One region of the Erwinia persicina genome, then DNA from elsewhere that is predicted to be linked to it. Evidence: predicted binding sites of a transcription regulator. Region 1 holds the regulator's gene; each other region holds the start of a gene.

Region 1 (4,107 bases):
GGGGCCAGCGCGGGAGACAGTGCCACCAGCGGCATAATGGTGGCAAAAACGCGATTGGCCTGCGCACCGCTGTAGCGGTCCACGACCAGCGCCTGCCAGCTGACGGCCGCCGCACACACGCCGACAGCCTGCACAAAACGCATAGCCAGCAGCCAGGGCGCTGATTCCACCCAGAGCATGGCGGCGCAACCAACGGCAAACAGGCTGAGCCCCATGACCAGCACGGGCTTACGACCGATGCGGTCAGAGAGCGGCCCCCAGACCAGCTGCGCACAGGCAAAACCGGCAAGGAAGATACTCAGGCTGGCGCTGATGGCGCCCGCTTCAGTGCCCAGATCCTGTTGCATCACGCCAAAAGCGGGGAGGTACATATCCGTGGCAAGAAAACCCAACATACTCAGTATGGCCAGATAAAACATAAATCCTTTGGAACGCATGATTTTTTAACTCTTATTAGACAATTTTTTTACGTGCGCAGTGTAATCCCGTGCCTGATGAGCTGTGAAACGCTATTATTCGTCTCTTGCAGTGAAATAATTTGAAGGCAACTTATGTGGTCTGAATATTCTCTTGAAGTGGTTGACGCCGTCGCCAGAACGGGCAGCTTTACCGCCGCTGCAGCAGAGCTTCATCGCGTGCCATCTGCGGTCAGTTATACCGTTCGACAACTCGAAGAGTGGCTGGCCGTCAGTCTGTTCGAACGCCGGCATCGCGATGTGGTATTGACCGAAGCGGGTCGCGTATTCAGTGAAGAGGGGCGGGCTGTTATCAAAAAAATGCTTGCCACTCGCACCCGCTGTCAGCAGGTGGCAAACGGCTGGCGCGGGCAGATTAACATTGCGGTGGACCGCATTGTACGCCCGGCGCGCACGCGGCAGCTGGTGGTGGATTTCTACCGCCATTTTCCGGACATGGAGTTGCATATCATGCCGGAGGTGTTTAACGGCGTCTGGGATGCGCTGGCTGACGGTCGCGTGGACGTGGCAATAGGCGCAACTCAGGCCATTCCCGTTCGGGGGCGTTTTGCCTTTCGCGATATGGGCAGTCTGAACTGGCGCTGCGTAGTACAGTCCCGGCATCCGCTGCATCGTTACGAGGGCGCGCTGAGTGAAGCCCTGATCCGCGAGTGGCCCTCGCTGGTGCTGGAGGATACCTCGCGGGCACTACCGAAGCGGACAACCTGGACGCTGGACAATCAGCGGCGGCTGGTGGTGCCGGACTGGGAAAGTGCGTTCGACTGCCTGCGTGCCGGACTGTGCGTCGGGATGGTGCCGGGGCACTTCGCCCAGCCCTGGCTGCAACAGCAGGTGCTGGGTGAGCTGACGCTGGCCTCGCCGTTTCCCGACAGTCCCTGCTACCTCAGCTGGTCTGAACACAGCGCCTCACCGGCGCTGAACTGGCTGCTTGCCTATCTTGGCAATACCGAAACGCTGAATGCAGAATGGCTGAGTGAGCAGCCCGGGAGCTGATGCGCGGACATTAACGGCGATAGTCCCGGAAGGGGCCGTCGGCAACGGAGCGGCGTTCGATCAGTGAAGGATGCACTTCAATGGTCTGCTGCTCTTCACGTTTGCTGGTGATGCGGTCAAGCAGCATATCAAAGGCTGTTTCCCCCAGACGCTCTTTTGGCTGGTGTACGGTCGTCAGCGCCGGGGTGAAGTAACGGGCGTTGCGCACATTGTCATAACCGATCACCGAAATATCCTGCGGGACGCGCAAACCCATCTCATCTGCTGCGCAAATCGCCCCCATCGCCATAATATCCCCACCACAGAAAATCGCTGTTGGACGCTGTTTCTGTGACAGGATCTGCTGCATGGCGCGATAGCCTGATTCCGGTTCAAAGTCCCCCTGCACCAGCCATTCATCACGCAGGGTAATCCCGGCTTCAGCCAGCGCTTTCAGGAAGCCCGCATGGCGGCCGCCACCGGTATTGCGTTCCAGCTGTCCCGGGATTGCGCCGATATCACGATGGCCGCGTTCGATGAGGTAACGCCCCGCCAGATAGCCGCCTTCAAAGGCGTTATCAAGCACGGTATCGGTAAAGTCTCCGCGCGACTCGCCCCAGTCCATGACCACCATGGGAATGTTACGGTTGTCTTCCAGCATAGCAATCAGGGTGTCAGGATATTCTGAGCACATGACCAGCAGGCCGTCGACACGCTTCTGAGCCATCATCGACAGATAGGCCTGTTGCTTTTGCAGATCGTTGTGCGCGTTGCCCAGGATCAGCGTATAGCCTTTGGCAAAGCAGCGATTTTCAATCGCTTCAATGATTTCGGCAAAATAGGGGGCCTCACTGGACGTGGCCAGAAGCCCAATGGTTTTGGTGTGGTTTACCTTAAGACTGCGGGCAACGGCACTGGGCGAGTAATGTAATTCTTTAATTGCCGCCCATACCGCTTCGCGCGTCTCTTCGGCTACAAAGCGCGTTTTGTTGATGACATGGGACACCGTGGTGGTGGAGACACCGGCGCGCTTTGCCACATCCTTAATTGTTGCCATTAAAATCGTACTCCTGGGGCTATCACTAACGTACTGATAACAAATGGGTTAAACGTTTGCCTGCGCGCCGCCATTCCTGCCGACGAGAATGAACTGGGGTGCCGTCTCAAAAGGGGTAGGAAGGGGTAAAATCATCCGTAGAGTGACATGCAGCGCTGACTTGAAACGTTTCCGGGCGTGTTGCGCAACGGAAAGAAATAATTCTAACAAGGCTGCGCGCAGAAAACGAGATTTTTACGGGCAAGTATGGGAAAATCTGTTGGCTTACTAATAGCAGGGTTATTAAGGAGAACAAATGAACACTGATATGAAGATGACGGCTCTGGCGGTTGTTGGGTCACTGCTGATGATTATTGCGTTTAGCTTTACTGCTGTCATGCACTGAGTTTATCGGGAGGAGGCGTCTCCTCCCATACCGTCCCGCTAGCGAATGGTTTTAGGCGTCATCACGCGGCGTGCACCAATATAATGCTCCTGCCAGTAATCTTCACTTAATGCGCTCACCTGGATATCTTTACCGGTACGTGGCGACTGAATAAATTTGCCTCCACCCAGATAGACACCGACATGGTCAGCCGTACCGCGTCCATTGATGCGGAAGAAGACCAGATCGCCTTTTTCCAGCTCGTCACGCTTAATGGAGGCCGCATCACGCAGGTGGTACATTTCATTTGCTGTCCGGGGGATCTTAAACTTCACCAGATCTTTATAGGCGTACCAGACCAGCCCGCTACAGTCGAATCCGGTTTTCGGTGAGGTTCCCCCCCACTGATAAGGTTTACCCAGTTGGCCCATCAATTTTGTCATCGCCGTCTCGCGCGCTTTTTGATAGCGGGCGCGGTGGGCTTTACTCAGTTTGAGTGGGGCAGAAAGCTGCGCTTCGTTGCGTTGCGCCACTTTGCGCCCGGCGCGATCGCGACCATAATGCTTTTTATCGGCTTTTTTACTGGCAGCGATTTTTCGGCTTAAAGGTTTTTTCGTCACGTTAGCCGTGCGCAACGGTTTTGCCGCCACCTTGCTCTTTGCTTTTTCTTTGATTTTTTTTGCCGGAGCCAGACGAGCTGTTTTAGCGGAGGTTTTCTTAGCGGTTTCTTTTGTTTTTTTACTGACCGGTTCTTTTACTTTTTTCGTGGAGGCGGACTTGACCGGGCGGCGCTTACGGCGGTCGTCTTCACGCGCGGTGGTGCGATCGGCTTTTTGCTGATTCGCATTTATAGGGGCATGTGGCGATGCGTGCGCCATATTGAAAAATAACTGGGTGAAAGCCAGTATGAAGAGCGTGATGAGTAAACGCATCGTTCCCATTAACAGTTTGTGCGCTGCAAAAGGTCGCAACGGAGTCAGAAAAGGCATTTCTGCGGTCAGGCAGAAGGTTAGGGCAATTCTAATCTAACTTCTTAACAAAGGGTAAGGTCTTTTTTGTTTCAATAATACAGATCAAGTAAATGGCGATAAATTAAACGGTATCAGTTGCTTATCGCAGCAATGAAAACAAATCAGGCCACAACACGTACAGCAACGATGATAAGAAAATGTTATTTTGTATCCCTGTTTTGTTCTCAGGTCACATTTTTACCCTTTCGCCCTGTAAAAATGTCGTTT
Region 2 (4,107 bases), 2.0 Mb from region 1:
TACTCATAGTGTTGCCAGCTCCGCGCTGTAATGTTTACCCACTGCCGCCGCCATCAAAATTTCCTGCGAGGCTTGTTCAATCGGGAAGTCACCGCTCAGACGACCTTCGTGCATCACCAGCACGCGGTCACTCATGCCCAGCACTTCCGGCATTTCGGACGAGACGAGAATGATGCTCAGCCCTTCCTGTTTAAACTGGTTTATCAGCTGATAGATTTCTTTTTTCGCCCCCACGTCGACGCCGCGCGTCGGCTCATCAAGGATCAGCACCTTAGGACGCGTCATCAGGCCGCGGGCTATCGCGACTTTTTGCTGATTACCGCCGGAAAGCAGGCCAATGGGCTGGTTCATTGACGGGGTTTTAACGTTAAACAGCTTGATAAAGTCCCCGACCGCCAGCTGCTCTTCCGCATGTTTTAAACGGCCGCCGCCATGGCTGAAGTAGTTAAGCGCGGTCAACGACATGTTCTCTTTAACCGTCATCCCCAGTACCAGACCATCACGTTTACGATCTTCCGAGATATAGACGATGCCGTTAGCCAGCCCCTCTTCCGGAGAACGGGCCACCACATTTTTGCCGTCCAGCGTCACCGTACCGCTGCGACGGGATAATGCTCCGTAAAGCACTTTCATCAATTCGGTACGCCCCGCGCCCATCAGCCCGGCCACGCCCAATATTTCACCTTTGCGCAGCGTAAAGCTGACGTCCTCCACGCCGGAACCACAGAGGTGTTCAACGTTAAGACGAACCTCGCCCGGTGCTTTATCCAGACGCGGATACTGCTCTTCCAGCTTGCGGCCGACCATCATTTCAATCAGCGACTCTTCAGTCAGGGTGGCCACTTCACGTTCCGCGATAAATTGTCCGTCGCGGAAAATAGTGACATCGTCGCAAACCTCAAAAATCTCTTTCATACGGTGGGAGATATAGACAATGCCGCAGCCCTGGGCTTTCAGTTCATTGATCACCCGGAACAGCGAGGCGGTTTCGGTATCAGTCAGCGCATCCGTCGGTTCGTCCATGACGATCACCTTCGACTCGAAGCTCAGTACCTTAGCGATCTCCACCATCTGCTGGTCACCAATCGACAGGTCACCCACCAGCTTATGGCTGTTGAAGCGCAGATTAAGACGTTTCAACAGGGCGTCTGCTTCTGCATACATTTTCTTCCACTGAATGCCGCCAAAACGATTAACAAACTCGCGGCCAAGGAAAATATTTTCAGCAATACTCAGCTGCGGGATCAGGTTAAGTTCCTGATGGATAATGCCAATCCCGGCCGCCTGCGACGCTTTAGGCCCGTTAAAGGTGGTTTCCTTGCCCAGCCATACAAAAGTGCCTGCATCACGGGCATAGATCCCGGTCAGCACTTTCATCATGGTGGATTTTCCCGCGCCGTTCTCACCAACCAGCGCCATCACACGCCCCGGATAGACCGAGAGCGCCGCGCCCGACAGCGCTTTAACGCCCGGGAAGGATTTGTCGATACCTTTTAATTGCAGTAAAGGTTGCATAACCGCCTCAGAAGGTCACGCCAGCGATCAGGATGACATTCGCATACGGGGAACACTCCCCGCTGCGAATGACTGCCTGACTGCGCTGTGTTTGTTGTTTGAACTGTTCGTGACTGACATAACAGATACTTATGGTATTACCCTGGTGTTGTTGCAGTAAGTCGAGCAGGGCGATCAGCTCACTATGAAGCTGCGGATTGTGCTGCTTAATCTCTTCCGCAATGATGGCACTCTCAACCTGCATCTCATGGGTGACCGCATGGACGACCTGTAAAAACGTCGGAATACCCTGCATTACGGCCAGATCAATCCGCTGCGGACCTTGTGGGATCGGCAGACCAGCATCGCCAATCACGATACTGTCGGTATGACCAAGACGTGAAATCACGGACGAGATAGCAGAATTTAGTAAGGTGCCTTTTTTCATTATTCACTCCAGAGCGAAACGTTTCGCTGACAGGGAGTGTAAGAAATGCACAGGGGAAAACAATCATCGAATGTTGAAATTGTGATCGCCATCGAAACGTTTCGCTGACGCAGAGGAGGGATTTGTTTTAAGGCTGAAAATGGCCCTCTACTGTTACCGGTAAAGGGCCAAAACAGGACTAATTAAAGACCATGCCGCCATCAATAAGCAGTGACTGGCCGGTCATATAGTCCGAGTCCGGCCCGGCAAGGAAGGCCACACAGGCGGCAACATCTTCCGGTTCAGACAGACGGCCCAGCGTGATGTTTTTGGCAAACTCCGCCGTACCATAGCCGGCGGGTTTGCCTGCCGCTGCAGAGAACTGGCGGTCGATCTCGTCCCACATAGGGGTTTTTACTATGCCAGGGCAGTAGCCATTGACGGTTATCCCCAGCGATGCAAGATCCCGTGCCGCGGTTTGCGTCAGGCCGCGCACAGCGAATTTACTGGAGCTGTAGATCGCCAGCTCCGGGTTACCGACGTGGCCCGCCTGAGAGGAGGCATTGATGATTTTGCCGCCGTGACCTTCTGCTTTGAACGCATTCACTGCCGCCTGGATGCCCCAGATCACCCCTTTAACGTTCACGGCATAAACCTTATCGATCACCTCTTCCGTAATCTCTTCGATAAGCGTAGTAGGCGCCACGCCGGCATTGTTGACGATAACGTTAAAGCCTCCCAGGGTTTTACGTGCCTCCTCAACGGCGGCAAAGACCTCATCGCGCTTTGAAACATCCACGGCAACCGCCAGTGACTTACCGCCTGCGCTGGCAATCTCATCAGCCACCCGGCGTGCCGTGTCCGGGTTAAAATCGGCGACGGCAACGGCAAAACCCTCCTTTGCCAGACGCAGGGCAATTGCACGTCCTATCCCCTGACCCGCACCGGTCACCAGGGCTACGTTGTTTTTCATATGAACTCCTTCTCGTTTAGGATTAACACAATTTACAAAATCTGGCTGAGGTGCAGCTGTCCCATCAGCAGCGGGTTATCGGCATAATCCACCGGGATCGCTACCACCGCCGGGCCCTGCACATCCATGGCTTTCCGCAGCGTGGGCTCCAGCATTTCTGCACTTTCAACAGCGAATCCCGCCGCACCAAAGGACTCCGCATAGGCTTTAAAATCGATGGGCCCGAACTTCACCCCGGAAACGCGCTGGTATTTTTTCTCTTCCTGCATCGCCACCATGTTGTAGCACTCATCTACCCAGATGATATGCAGCAGGTTAGCGCCCAGCCGTACCGCCGTTTCCAGCTCCATGCTCGACTGCAGGAAACCGCCGTCACCGGAGACCGACACCACTTTGCGGGACGGGTCTACCAGCCAGGCACCGATTGCCCAGGGTAACGCCACCCCCATGGTTTGCTGACCGTTAGAAATCATGATCTGACGCGCACGAAAGCTGTAGAGATAACGTGCGATCCAGATATGGAAGCTGCCCATGTCAACCGTCAGCGTAACGTCACTGTTAATGATGTCCTGCATGGCACGGACGATACGTAACGGATGCAGGGCAAACTGATTAAGCTGATGGCCACGCAGCGCCAGCAGTTCGCGCTGCTGCTGACGATCCTGCAGGATGGCTGCCGCCTGTGGGCTGAGGGTTAAAGGTCCACCGATGCGTGCCGTCAGTTTGTCGAGCGTGGCAGCAATATCGCCGACCAGCTCGGCATCCGGCTGGTAGCAGTTGTCAGTATCCGCCGGCAGCACGTCGATATGAACCAGAGTAGCCTTGCCGCTGTTCCACATGGCAGGCTCATATTCCACCGGGCTGTAGCCAATGGTGATAATCAGGTCGGCCTCACGCAGCAGCCGGTCACCGGCCTGGTTATTAAACAATCCGACGCGTCCGGCGAAGCGGGAAAAGTGTTCCTGGCGCACCGCACCGGCAGCCTGGTAGGTACTGGTGACCGGAATATGGCTGCGCTCCAGCAGCCGGTGCAGCGCATCACTGTTAGCGGGCTGGCTGGCCATCAAACCCAGCAAGAGCACCGGATTTTTCGCCTGTGCGATTTGCTTTGCCACCGCTTCGATGGCCACATCAGGCGCCGCCCCCAGCAGCAGCTGGCCGTTGGCATTCAGCAGGTGACCCCGCGCGGGCTCATTGACAATATCCTGGGGCA
Region 3 (4,107 bases), 2.3 Mb from region 1:
ACCACGGAAGACCAGGATGACTGGTTATTGGCTGAGATCACGGTATCCAGCTGCTGGAGCTGCTTACCCTTCACCGTAATGGATTTGTTGGTCACGACCTGCAGCTGCGGATCACGGTTGCGCTGTTGAGCTTCCAGGCGACCGGCAAGGACGTCCAGACCTTCGTCAGTACTTTCCCCGTCAATGACGATAATGGCCTTCTGGCCTGACTCATCAGCATAGACGTGCATATTGTTCGCCTGGGTACCAAGCTTGCCGCTCTTATCAGACATACCCGCTGGCAGGGTAAAACTCAGCTTGCCATCCATCAGGGTGACATTCTGGTTTGACTGGCTGCTGCTGACGCCATTGTCATCGGCCGCCGCTTTTTCATCTTTTTTGCCATCACAGGCAGCCAGTCCGGCTACCAGTACAGCGATTCCAGCATATTTCAATAAGTTACGCATCAGGGTCCCTTTTCACATTGGTCGCGTAGAATTCAGGCTTTCAATACAAACGTATTCAGCGGCTAAAAGCAACTTAACAACGATTGCCGATAGCACACTAACCGAAGTTGACTTTCACGCTGTGGGATTTCTCTGCCATGCGCTTCAGGGCCGCATTCAGCAGGACACCGTAAGCAGGCAGGAAGAACACCATGCAAATAAGCACTTTGAAGCAGTAGTCTACCATGGCGATCTCCACCCAGTGGGTCGCCATAAACAGGTCAGGGCTCTTATAGAAAGCGATAAAGAAGAAGGCCAGCGTATCGCTGATATTACCGAGAAACATGGCGGCGGCCGGGGCCATCCACCATGCAGCTTTCTGACGCAGGCGGTTAAACACATGAATATCGAGGATTTGACCGAGCGCATAGGCCATGAAGCTGGCGCAGGCGATACGCGCCACGAACAGGTTCATCTCCTTCAGCGCCGCAAAACCCTGCCATTCGCCCTGGTAAAAGAGGGCAGAGATGGCGTACGAAATAAACAGCGACGGGACCATTACGGCCAGAATAATACGACGCGCCAGCGGGGCACCGAAAATACGTACCGTCAGGTCAGTGGCCAGGAAGATAAACGGGAAGCTGAAGGCACCCCAGGTGGTATGCAGGCTAAAGATAGCCACAGGCAGCTGCACCAGATAATTACTGGAGGTGATCACCAGCAGATGGAACAGGGACAGCCAGACCAGCGCATGGGTGCGCTGACGCGTTGAAAAATCAATCATCGTTGTAAGCCTTTTTAGATTGGGGTGAGGGAACCCATGAAAATTTGTCTGTGTTTCGCGCAGGCGAATTCGCGGCATCTTACCGCGTTGCCCTGCTAATGCAATGGTTAATTTTAACGCAAACGTTATCGTGAAACGCAATCCTTGCACACGCAATGACCGACGGTAAAATAGGCGCTGACCTTTACTGAATAATTGAGAATCTCATGAGCGATCTCTTCGCGAATCCCGATCGCACCCTTGATGCGCTGGGGCTGCGCTGTCCTGAACCCGTGATGATGGTGCGCAAAACGGTGCGCCATATGCAGGAGGGAGAAACCCTGTTAATCATTGCTGACGATCCGGCGACCACGCGTGACATCCCGGGCTTTTGCCGTTTTATGGAACACACGCTCGTGGCGCAACATACTGACGCACTGCCGTATCAGTTTCTGCTGAAGAAAGGGGTGTAACGGGCGATACTTTTCCGGTCACCCATGGTGGGCTGACCCAAAAAAAGGGGTCAGCCCGTGCAGGATGATGACACTGACAGCCTGCTATTTCTTACGCAGTAACCGCAGGGCGTTCGCTGTCACTAATGCCGTCGCGCCCGAATCCGCCAGCACCGCCAGCCAGAGTCCGGTGATGCCCATCAGCGTGGTGATCAGGAAGATACCCTTCAGCCCCAGCGCCAGTGCAACGTTCTGGCGAATATTCGCGTGAGTGGCACGTGACAGGCGGATCATGGCGGCCAGCGCATTGAGCCGGTTGTGCGTCAGCGCGGCATCGGCCGTTTCCAGTGCGACGTCACTGCCGCCGCCCATCGCAATACCGACGGTGGCGGCCTTCATGGCGGGCGCATCATTAATGCCATCCCCGACCATCGCCACCGGCTGCTGCTGATTAAGCTGGCTGATGGCCGTGACTTTATCCTCCGGTAGCAGGCCCGCGCGGTAATCGATATCCAGCTCACCGGCAATGGCTGCCGCCGCCCGCGGGTTGTCTCCGGTCAGCATTACCGCATGAATACCCAGCGCCCTGATTTCATCCAGCGCCGCCCTGGCATCGGCACGCAGCGTATCGCGCAGGGCGATAAGCCCCAGCATCTGCTGGCCGTCGTGTAACACCACCACCGTATTACCTGCGTTTTCCAGCTCCTCTGTGCGGCCACGCTCTGCTTTCAGCATCCCGTCCGGCAGTCTGGACGGTGAGCTGATAGTCAGTAAGCGTCCACTGACTTCTGCTTCAACGCCACTCCCGGCCAGCGCCCGTTGATCATTCGCCAGCGGCAATGTCAGCTGACGCTGTGCGGCTGCGCTGATGATGGCCTTTGCCAGCGGATGGGAGGACCCCTGTTCAATAGCGGCGGCGGTAGCCAGCAGCTGTTCTTCATCCATGGCGGCCAGCGGCAGGATAGCGGTGACCTGCGGTTTACCCTCGGTCAGCGTACCGGTTTTATCAAAGGCCATGGTGCGCACGCTGCCCAGGCTTTCCAGTACCGCGCCACCTTTGATCAGTGCGCCACGGCGTGCCGCTGCGGCCAGTCCGGAGGTGATCGCCGCCGGGGTGGATATAACCAGCGCACACGGGCAGCCGATCAGCAGTAGCGTTAATCCCTTATAGATCCACGGCTGCCATGCGGCCCCCAGCAGCAGGGGGGGCACCAGTACCACCCCCAGCGACAGCACGATAATTACCGGCGTGTAGATGCGGCTGAAACGGTCAAGGAAGCGCTCAATGGGCGCACGCCGTTCTTCAGCTTCTTCTATGAGGTGCAGAATACGATCGATGGCACTTTTACCCGGCTCCGACATCACCTCCAGCTGAACCAGGCGGTCAACGCTCAGACAGCCGGCGGCGATGGTTTCATTCTGCTGGCGTTCCACCGGCACCGATTCCCCGGTCAGCGCACTTTCATCAAAGCTCGCGAAGCGACTCAGCAGCTTCGCATCGGCTGGCAGGCGGGCACCGGCGGCCACTTCAATCACGTCACCGGGACGTAAATCGCTGACCGCGACATTTTCCCGCTGCCCCGCCCGCAGGCGCAGGGCTGTATCGGGTTTTAGCGCCATCAGCGCCGTCACCCCTTTGCGCGCGCGACCGGCGGCAAACGATTCCAGCCGCTCTCCAAGCATAAACAGCAGCAGCACCATCGCGGCTTCGGCAGTGGCACCGATAAACAGAGCACCGACCGCAGCCACGGTCATCAGGGTTTCAATGCTGAACGGCGACCCGCTGCGCATCAGGCGCAGGGCGCTGCGGCCAATCGGCCAGACGCCAAATAGTGTGGTGGCGATAAAGGCGATCTGGCCCGCCGGATGATTAATACTTTCCAGCAGCCAGCTCACCGCCATCATCAGCGTCAGTACGATCAGGCTGAGGTTTTCCTGCCAGAGGCTTTTTTCAACAGCCGGCTGTGCGGCGGCATCACTGCGCTGTAGCTGGAACCCGGCCCGCGACACGGCCTGTTCAACGGCTTCACGAACATCGCTGCGGGCATCGACCAGCAGCTTTTCGCTGGCGAATGCCACGCGGGCCTGAACGATTTCCGGCAGCTGTTTTATGGCGGTTTCCACCTTACGTGCACAGGCCGGGCAGTCCATTCCTTTCACCTGCCAGGTAAAACGAACGTCGCCCGAGGGCCTGTCGCCCTCATCATCGGGGTCGTTCCCCGAATGGCATGCCGTATCTTCGCAGCAGGGCGAAGCGGTGCCGGATGGGCCGGCGGGGGTGATTTTCTGAATCACTGGACGCGGGCGGGTGCTGCATCCGTGCTGAGTGCTGGCGTGGTGGTGACCACAACCACATGAAGAGTGCTGTTGCATAACGCCTCCTGACCGGTATCGGCGGGCAACACTGCCCGTCGATACCTATCTTACACTCTGGAGTGGACTCCAGAGTCAAGCGTCAGTTCAGCTT
Region 4 (4,107 bases), 1.6 Mb from region 1:
GCTCCAGCGGCTGAACAGGCGCAGCGACTTACCGTACAGCCAGCAGATCGCAATCCCCGCCAGCAGGCCGCCAATCGCCACTTTCATAAACTCCAGCGACGCGCCCGAGACGGTGAAGACCATCGTGCCCATGGCCACCGCGACGGCAAACTTCAGCGAGACCAGACCAGACGCATCATTCATCAACGCCTCGCCCTGCAGGATCGCCATGATTTTTTTCGGGATGCGCCCCTCGCCGACAATGCCGGAGAGCGCGACAGCATCGGTCGGTGACAGCACCGCCGCCAGCGCAAAGGCAGACAGAAGCGGAATACCGGGCACCAGCCAGTAGATCAGGTAACCAATCCCGACCACAGTGATCAGCACCAGAACCAGCGCCAGGCCAAGGATCTCACGCCCGTGATTGAGGAACTCGCTGGTCGGGGTTTTCCAGCCATCAGCAAACAGCAGCGGCGGAATAAACAGGACTAAAAACAGCTCCGGATCAAAATCGACGTGCAGACCAAACGTCGGCCAGGCCAGCAAGGCGCCCATCGCGATTTGTACCAGCGGCAGAGGGATCTGAAAGGGAATAATACGTGCTGCGACGCCCGACAACGACACAACCAGCGTCAGAATGAGAATAGTGAAGAAAATTTCCATGCGTTCCTTTTTATATGTCTTCCGAAGGCTCTGAACAAAAGCAGCCCAGGATTTGTATACCCTGCGGGATAGTAAAGCAAATTAGGAAAGCGTTGAAAAACAGGATGTGCCTTAAGAGGGGAAATTCAGTGGCATCTGAAGGTGGGGCCGGTGAACCCGGCCCCGAAACAGCATTAAATCGCCCAGCCGCAGGCATAAAAAGCGACCAGCGCGACGGCGATCAGCACCGTACCGACGTTGAGCTTGCGCCATTCCCCGGCAAAGATACGGCCGATGACCAGCGAACCGAAGCCGAGCATAATGCCGGTGACGATATTACAGGTCAGCACAATAAACACCGCGGCCAGCAGGCCAGACATCGCATCGACGAAGTCGCTGAAGTCGATCTTGGAGACGTTGCTTAACATCAGCAGACCAACGTACATCAGCGCGGGGGCGGTAGCATAGCCCGGCACGAGGTACGCCAGCGGCGACAGGAACAGGATCATCAGGAACAGAACGCCGACCACAATCGCCGTCAGACCGGTTTTACCGCCTGCCGCCGTTCCCGCTGCGGACTCGATATAGACTGCCGCAGGCGCTGCCCCGACCAGACCGGAGAAGATGCTGCTCAGGGAGTCGCTGGTCAGTGCCTTACCGCCGTTAATGATCTGGTTGTCTTTATCCAGCAGGTTGGCCTGCCCGGCCACGGCGCGGATGGTGCCGGTGGCATCAAAGACGGCGGTCATTACCAGCGCCAGCACGCTGGGCAACACTGCCGGTTTCAGTGCGCCGAGGATATCCAGGCTGAACAGCAGCGAATTTCCCTGAGCATCGCTCAGGCTGGGCATGGCAAACAGCCCCTGATAGCTCACGGCCGGGTCAAAAATCAGGCCGATCACCGAGATGGTAATAATGGTCAGCAGGATGCCGCCGGGTACGCGCAGTTTCTCCAGACCAAAAATCACCGCCAGACCCAGCAGCGTCATCACCACCGGGAACGACGGGAAGTGGCCCAGCGCGACCGGAAGGCCCGGCCCCGGGTTTTTTACCACCAGGCCGACGCCGTCGGCGGCGATCAGCAGCAGGAACAGGCCAATACCGACGCCGGTGCCGTGCGCCACGCCCATCGGCAGATTGCGCAGGATCCAGGCCCGGATGCCGGTAGCCGAGATCAGCGTAAACAGCACCCCCATCAGGAACACCGCACCCAGCGCGACCGGCACGCTGATCTGCTGACCCAGCACCAGGCTGAAGGCCGTGAAGGCCGTCAGGGAAATGGCACAACCAATCGCCATCGGCAGGTTGGCCCACAGCCCCATCAGCAGGGAACCAAATCCGGCGACCAGACAGGTTGCCACAAACACCGCCGTTGGCGGGAAGCCCGCTTTGCCCAACATTGAGGGCACCACGATCACGGAATAGACCATGGCCAGGAAGGTCGTCAGACCCGCCAGGATTTCCTGACGGACGCTGCTACCGCGCGCAGAGATTTTGAACCAGGCGTCGAGAGAGCCGCTGGCCGGTTGAGAAGGAGCTGACATTGTAATCCCCTGAACATTCTTATGAGTTATGGCGGCGTGGTACCACTGCATCCCAGCGGTAGTCAACGTTTGCATCCCTGGCACAATATTCACGGTGTCAAAAACCTCAGGGCGAGGCACAAACCGGATAAAGGCAAACGTTTACTATTCCACGTAAAAACCGCGTTATTGCAGTGCGTATTTTCGCGCAAACGATTATCCGGTGTTTAATGGTGCATATTCAACACCTGTTATCGCTTAAATTTGCACAAGTCTTGATTTACATCTCCCTCTGTCGTTCACAGTGAGAGATGGTAGCGGGGGAATTCCCCGCCCCCTAATAGCGCTTTCTTATGACGGCTATGCGGGCAGGGTGCAGGGGATCAGGCAGGAACGAACTCAATCAAACTTCACTTCACCGCCCTGCTGCAGCGCACGCTGCCAGGCGGCACGGCTCTCTACCTTCTGCAGCCAGGCCTGGATAGCCGGACTGTCGGCGGCCCCACCGCGCGCGGTCAGGGCCTGCAGGGGGAAGCTCATCTGGACGTCAGCGATGCTGAACCGGCTACCGGCAAACCATTCGTTGCGGGCCAGATGCTGCTCAATAAACTGACGGTGGGTGGCGAGCTGTGGGTCAAGGTAGCCCTTCTGCACCCCTTTACCAAAGGCGCTGCCGATCGGCCGCAGCAGCCAGGGAACCGGGGCTTTCCCCATGCGGCTGAAAATCAGCTTCATCACCAGCAGCGGCATCAGGGACCCTTCCGCATAGTGCAGCCAGTAGCGCGACTGGATCACCGCTTCGTCATCGATTGGCTTCAACTGGCCACCGATATCATAGTGCGCTTCCAGATATTCAAGAATCGCCCCGGACTCCGCCACCACGCGATTGTCATCGGTGATCACTGGGGCTTTACCTAACGGGTGCACTTTTTTCAGCTCCGGGGGGGCCAGCAGCGTACCCTCCCGCTGATAACGTTTAATCTGATACGGGACTTCCAGCTCTTCCAGCAGCCACAGCACGCGCTGTGAGCGTGAGTTATTCAGGTGATGTACGGTGATCATAGTCGCTCCTTAAAACCTGAGTATAGAAGGTTAAGCGCCTTTCACATCCAGCAGGATCGCTCCGGTACCCTGTTCACTGAGCCGGTCATTCGGATTGCGCAGCGGGCAGTCCTCCATCGACAGGCAGCCGCAGCCGATGCAGCCATCCAGGTCATCACGCAGACGGGTGAGCGTTTCAATGCGCCTGTCCAGTTCGTCACGCCACTGCTGCGACAGCCGCGCCCACTCTTTCGGTGTCATTCTTTTGCCGGGGGAGTACTGCATCAGGCTGTTGCTGATGGTGGCCAGCGGGATGCCGATGCGCTGGGCGATTTTAATGACCGCCACGCGTCTGAGCACATCACGCGTGTAGCGCCGCTGATTTCCCGGATTGCGGAAGCTGCTGATGAGCCCTTTGCTTTCATAGAAATGCAGCGTGGATACCGCCACGCCGCAGCGCCGGGCAACGTCACCAGGGGTCAGTTCCCGCTTATCGGAAGTGCGTACAATTTTTTTCATTTAGCGCTTTACCTCAAGTTAACTTGAGGAATTATACTCAGCTACCATTGAGTTCGCGACCTTTGACGCAGAGACCCGGGAGAAAAGTGTATGCATGACGACATCATCAGCACCCTGACAGACTGGATCGACAGTAATCTGGAAAAAACCCTGTCGATTGATGAAGTGGCGGCGAAATCTGGCTATTCGAAGTGGCACCTGCAGCGTATGTTCCGTTCCGTAACGAAACAGACGCTGGGTGGTTATATTCGTGAACGCCGCCTTACGCTGGCCGCCGAAGCGCTGCGCCTGACCCAGCGTCCGGTGTTCGACATTGCCCTGCAGTATGGCTATGACTCACAGCAGACGTTTTCCCGGGTCTTCCGCCGCCAGTTCGCCCAGACGCCGACGGCCTATCGCCATT

What was found. The regulator PurR, encoded in region 1, represses purine synthesis genes. The targets are predictions, from matches to a motif close to CANGCAAACGTTTGCNTG.
Region 2: the regulator PurR is predicted to act here: its motif matches at 1,954-1,971, upstream of rbsD (D-ribose pyranase).
Region 3: the regulator PurR is predicted to act here: its motif matches at 1,325-1,342, upstream of tusA (sulfurtransferase TusA).
Region 4: the regulator PurR is predicted to act here: its motif matches at 2,296-2,313, upstream of K6L24_RS19585 (NCS2 family permease).

The regions. Positions count from the first base shown of each region.
Region 1 covers NZ_CP082141.1:2,631,968-2,636,074, reverse strand. The annotation lists gene punC (purine nucleoside transporter PunC) at 1-437, opposite strand, end outside; gene punR (DNA-binding transcriptional activator PunR) at 552-1,469, shown strand; gene purR (HTH-type transcriptional repressor PurR) at 1,480-2,505, opposite strand; gene cydH (cytochrome bd-I oxidase subunit CydH) at 2,801-2,890, shown strand; gene K6L24_RS11910 (C40 family peptidase) at 2,929-3,801, opposite strand.
Region 2 covers NZ_CP082141.1:4,612,829-4,616,935, forward strand. The annotation lists gene rbsC (ribose ABC transporter permease) at 1-7, opposite strand, end outside; gene rbsA (ribose ABC transporter ATP-binding protein RbsA) at 4-1,515, opposite strand; gene rbsD (D-ribose pyranase) at 1,523-1,942, opposite strand; gene K6L24_RS21325 ((S)-acetoin forming diacetyl reductase) at 2,121-2,894, opposite strand; gene alsS (acetolactate synthase AlsS) at 2,927-4,107, opposite strand, start outside.
Region 3 covers NZ_CP082141.1:263,230-267,336, forward strand. The annotation lists gene K6L24_RS01110 (DcrB family lipoprotein) at 1-446, opposite strand, end outside; gene K6L24_RS01115 (7-cyano-7-deazaguanine/7-aminomethyl-7-deazaguanine transporter) at 544-1,209, opposite strand; gene tusA (sulfurtransferase TusA) at 1,416-1,661, shown strand; gene K6L24_RS01125 (zinc/cadmium/mercury/lead-transporting ATPase) at 1,746-4,013, opposite strand; gene K6L24_RS01130 (lysoplasmalogenase) at 4,106-4,107, opposite strand, start outside.
Region 4 covers NZ_CP082141.1:4,231,631-4,235,737, forward strand. The annotation lists gene K6L24_RS19580 (Na+/H+ antiporter) at 1-642, opposite strand, end outside; gene K6L24_RS19585 (NCS2 family permease) at 816-2,165, opposite strand; gene K6L24_RS19590 (glutathione S-transferase family protein) at 2,544-3,206, opposite strand; gene soxR (redox-sensitive transcriptional activator SoxR) at 3,237-3,704, opposite strand; gene soxS (superoxide response transcriptional regulator SoxS) at 3,795-4,107, shown strand, end outside.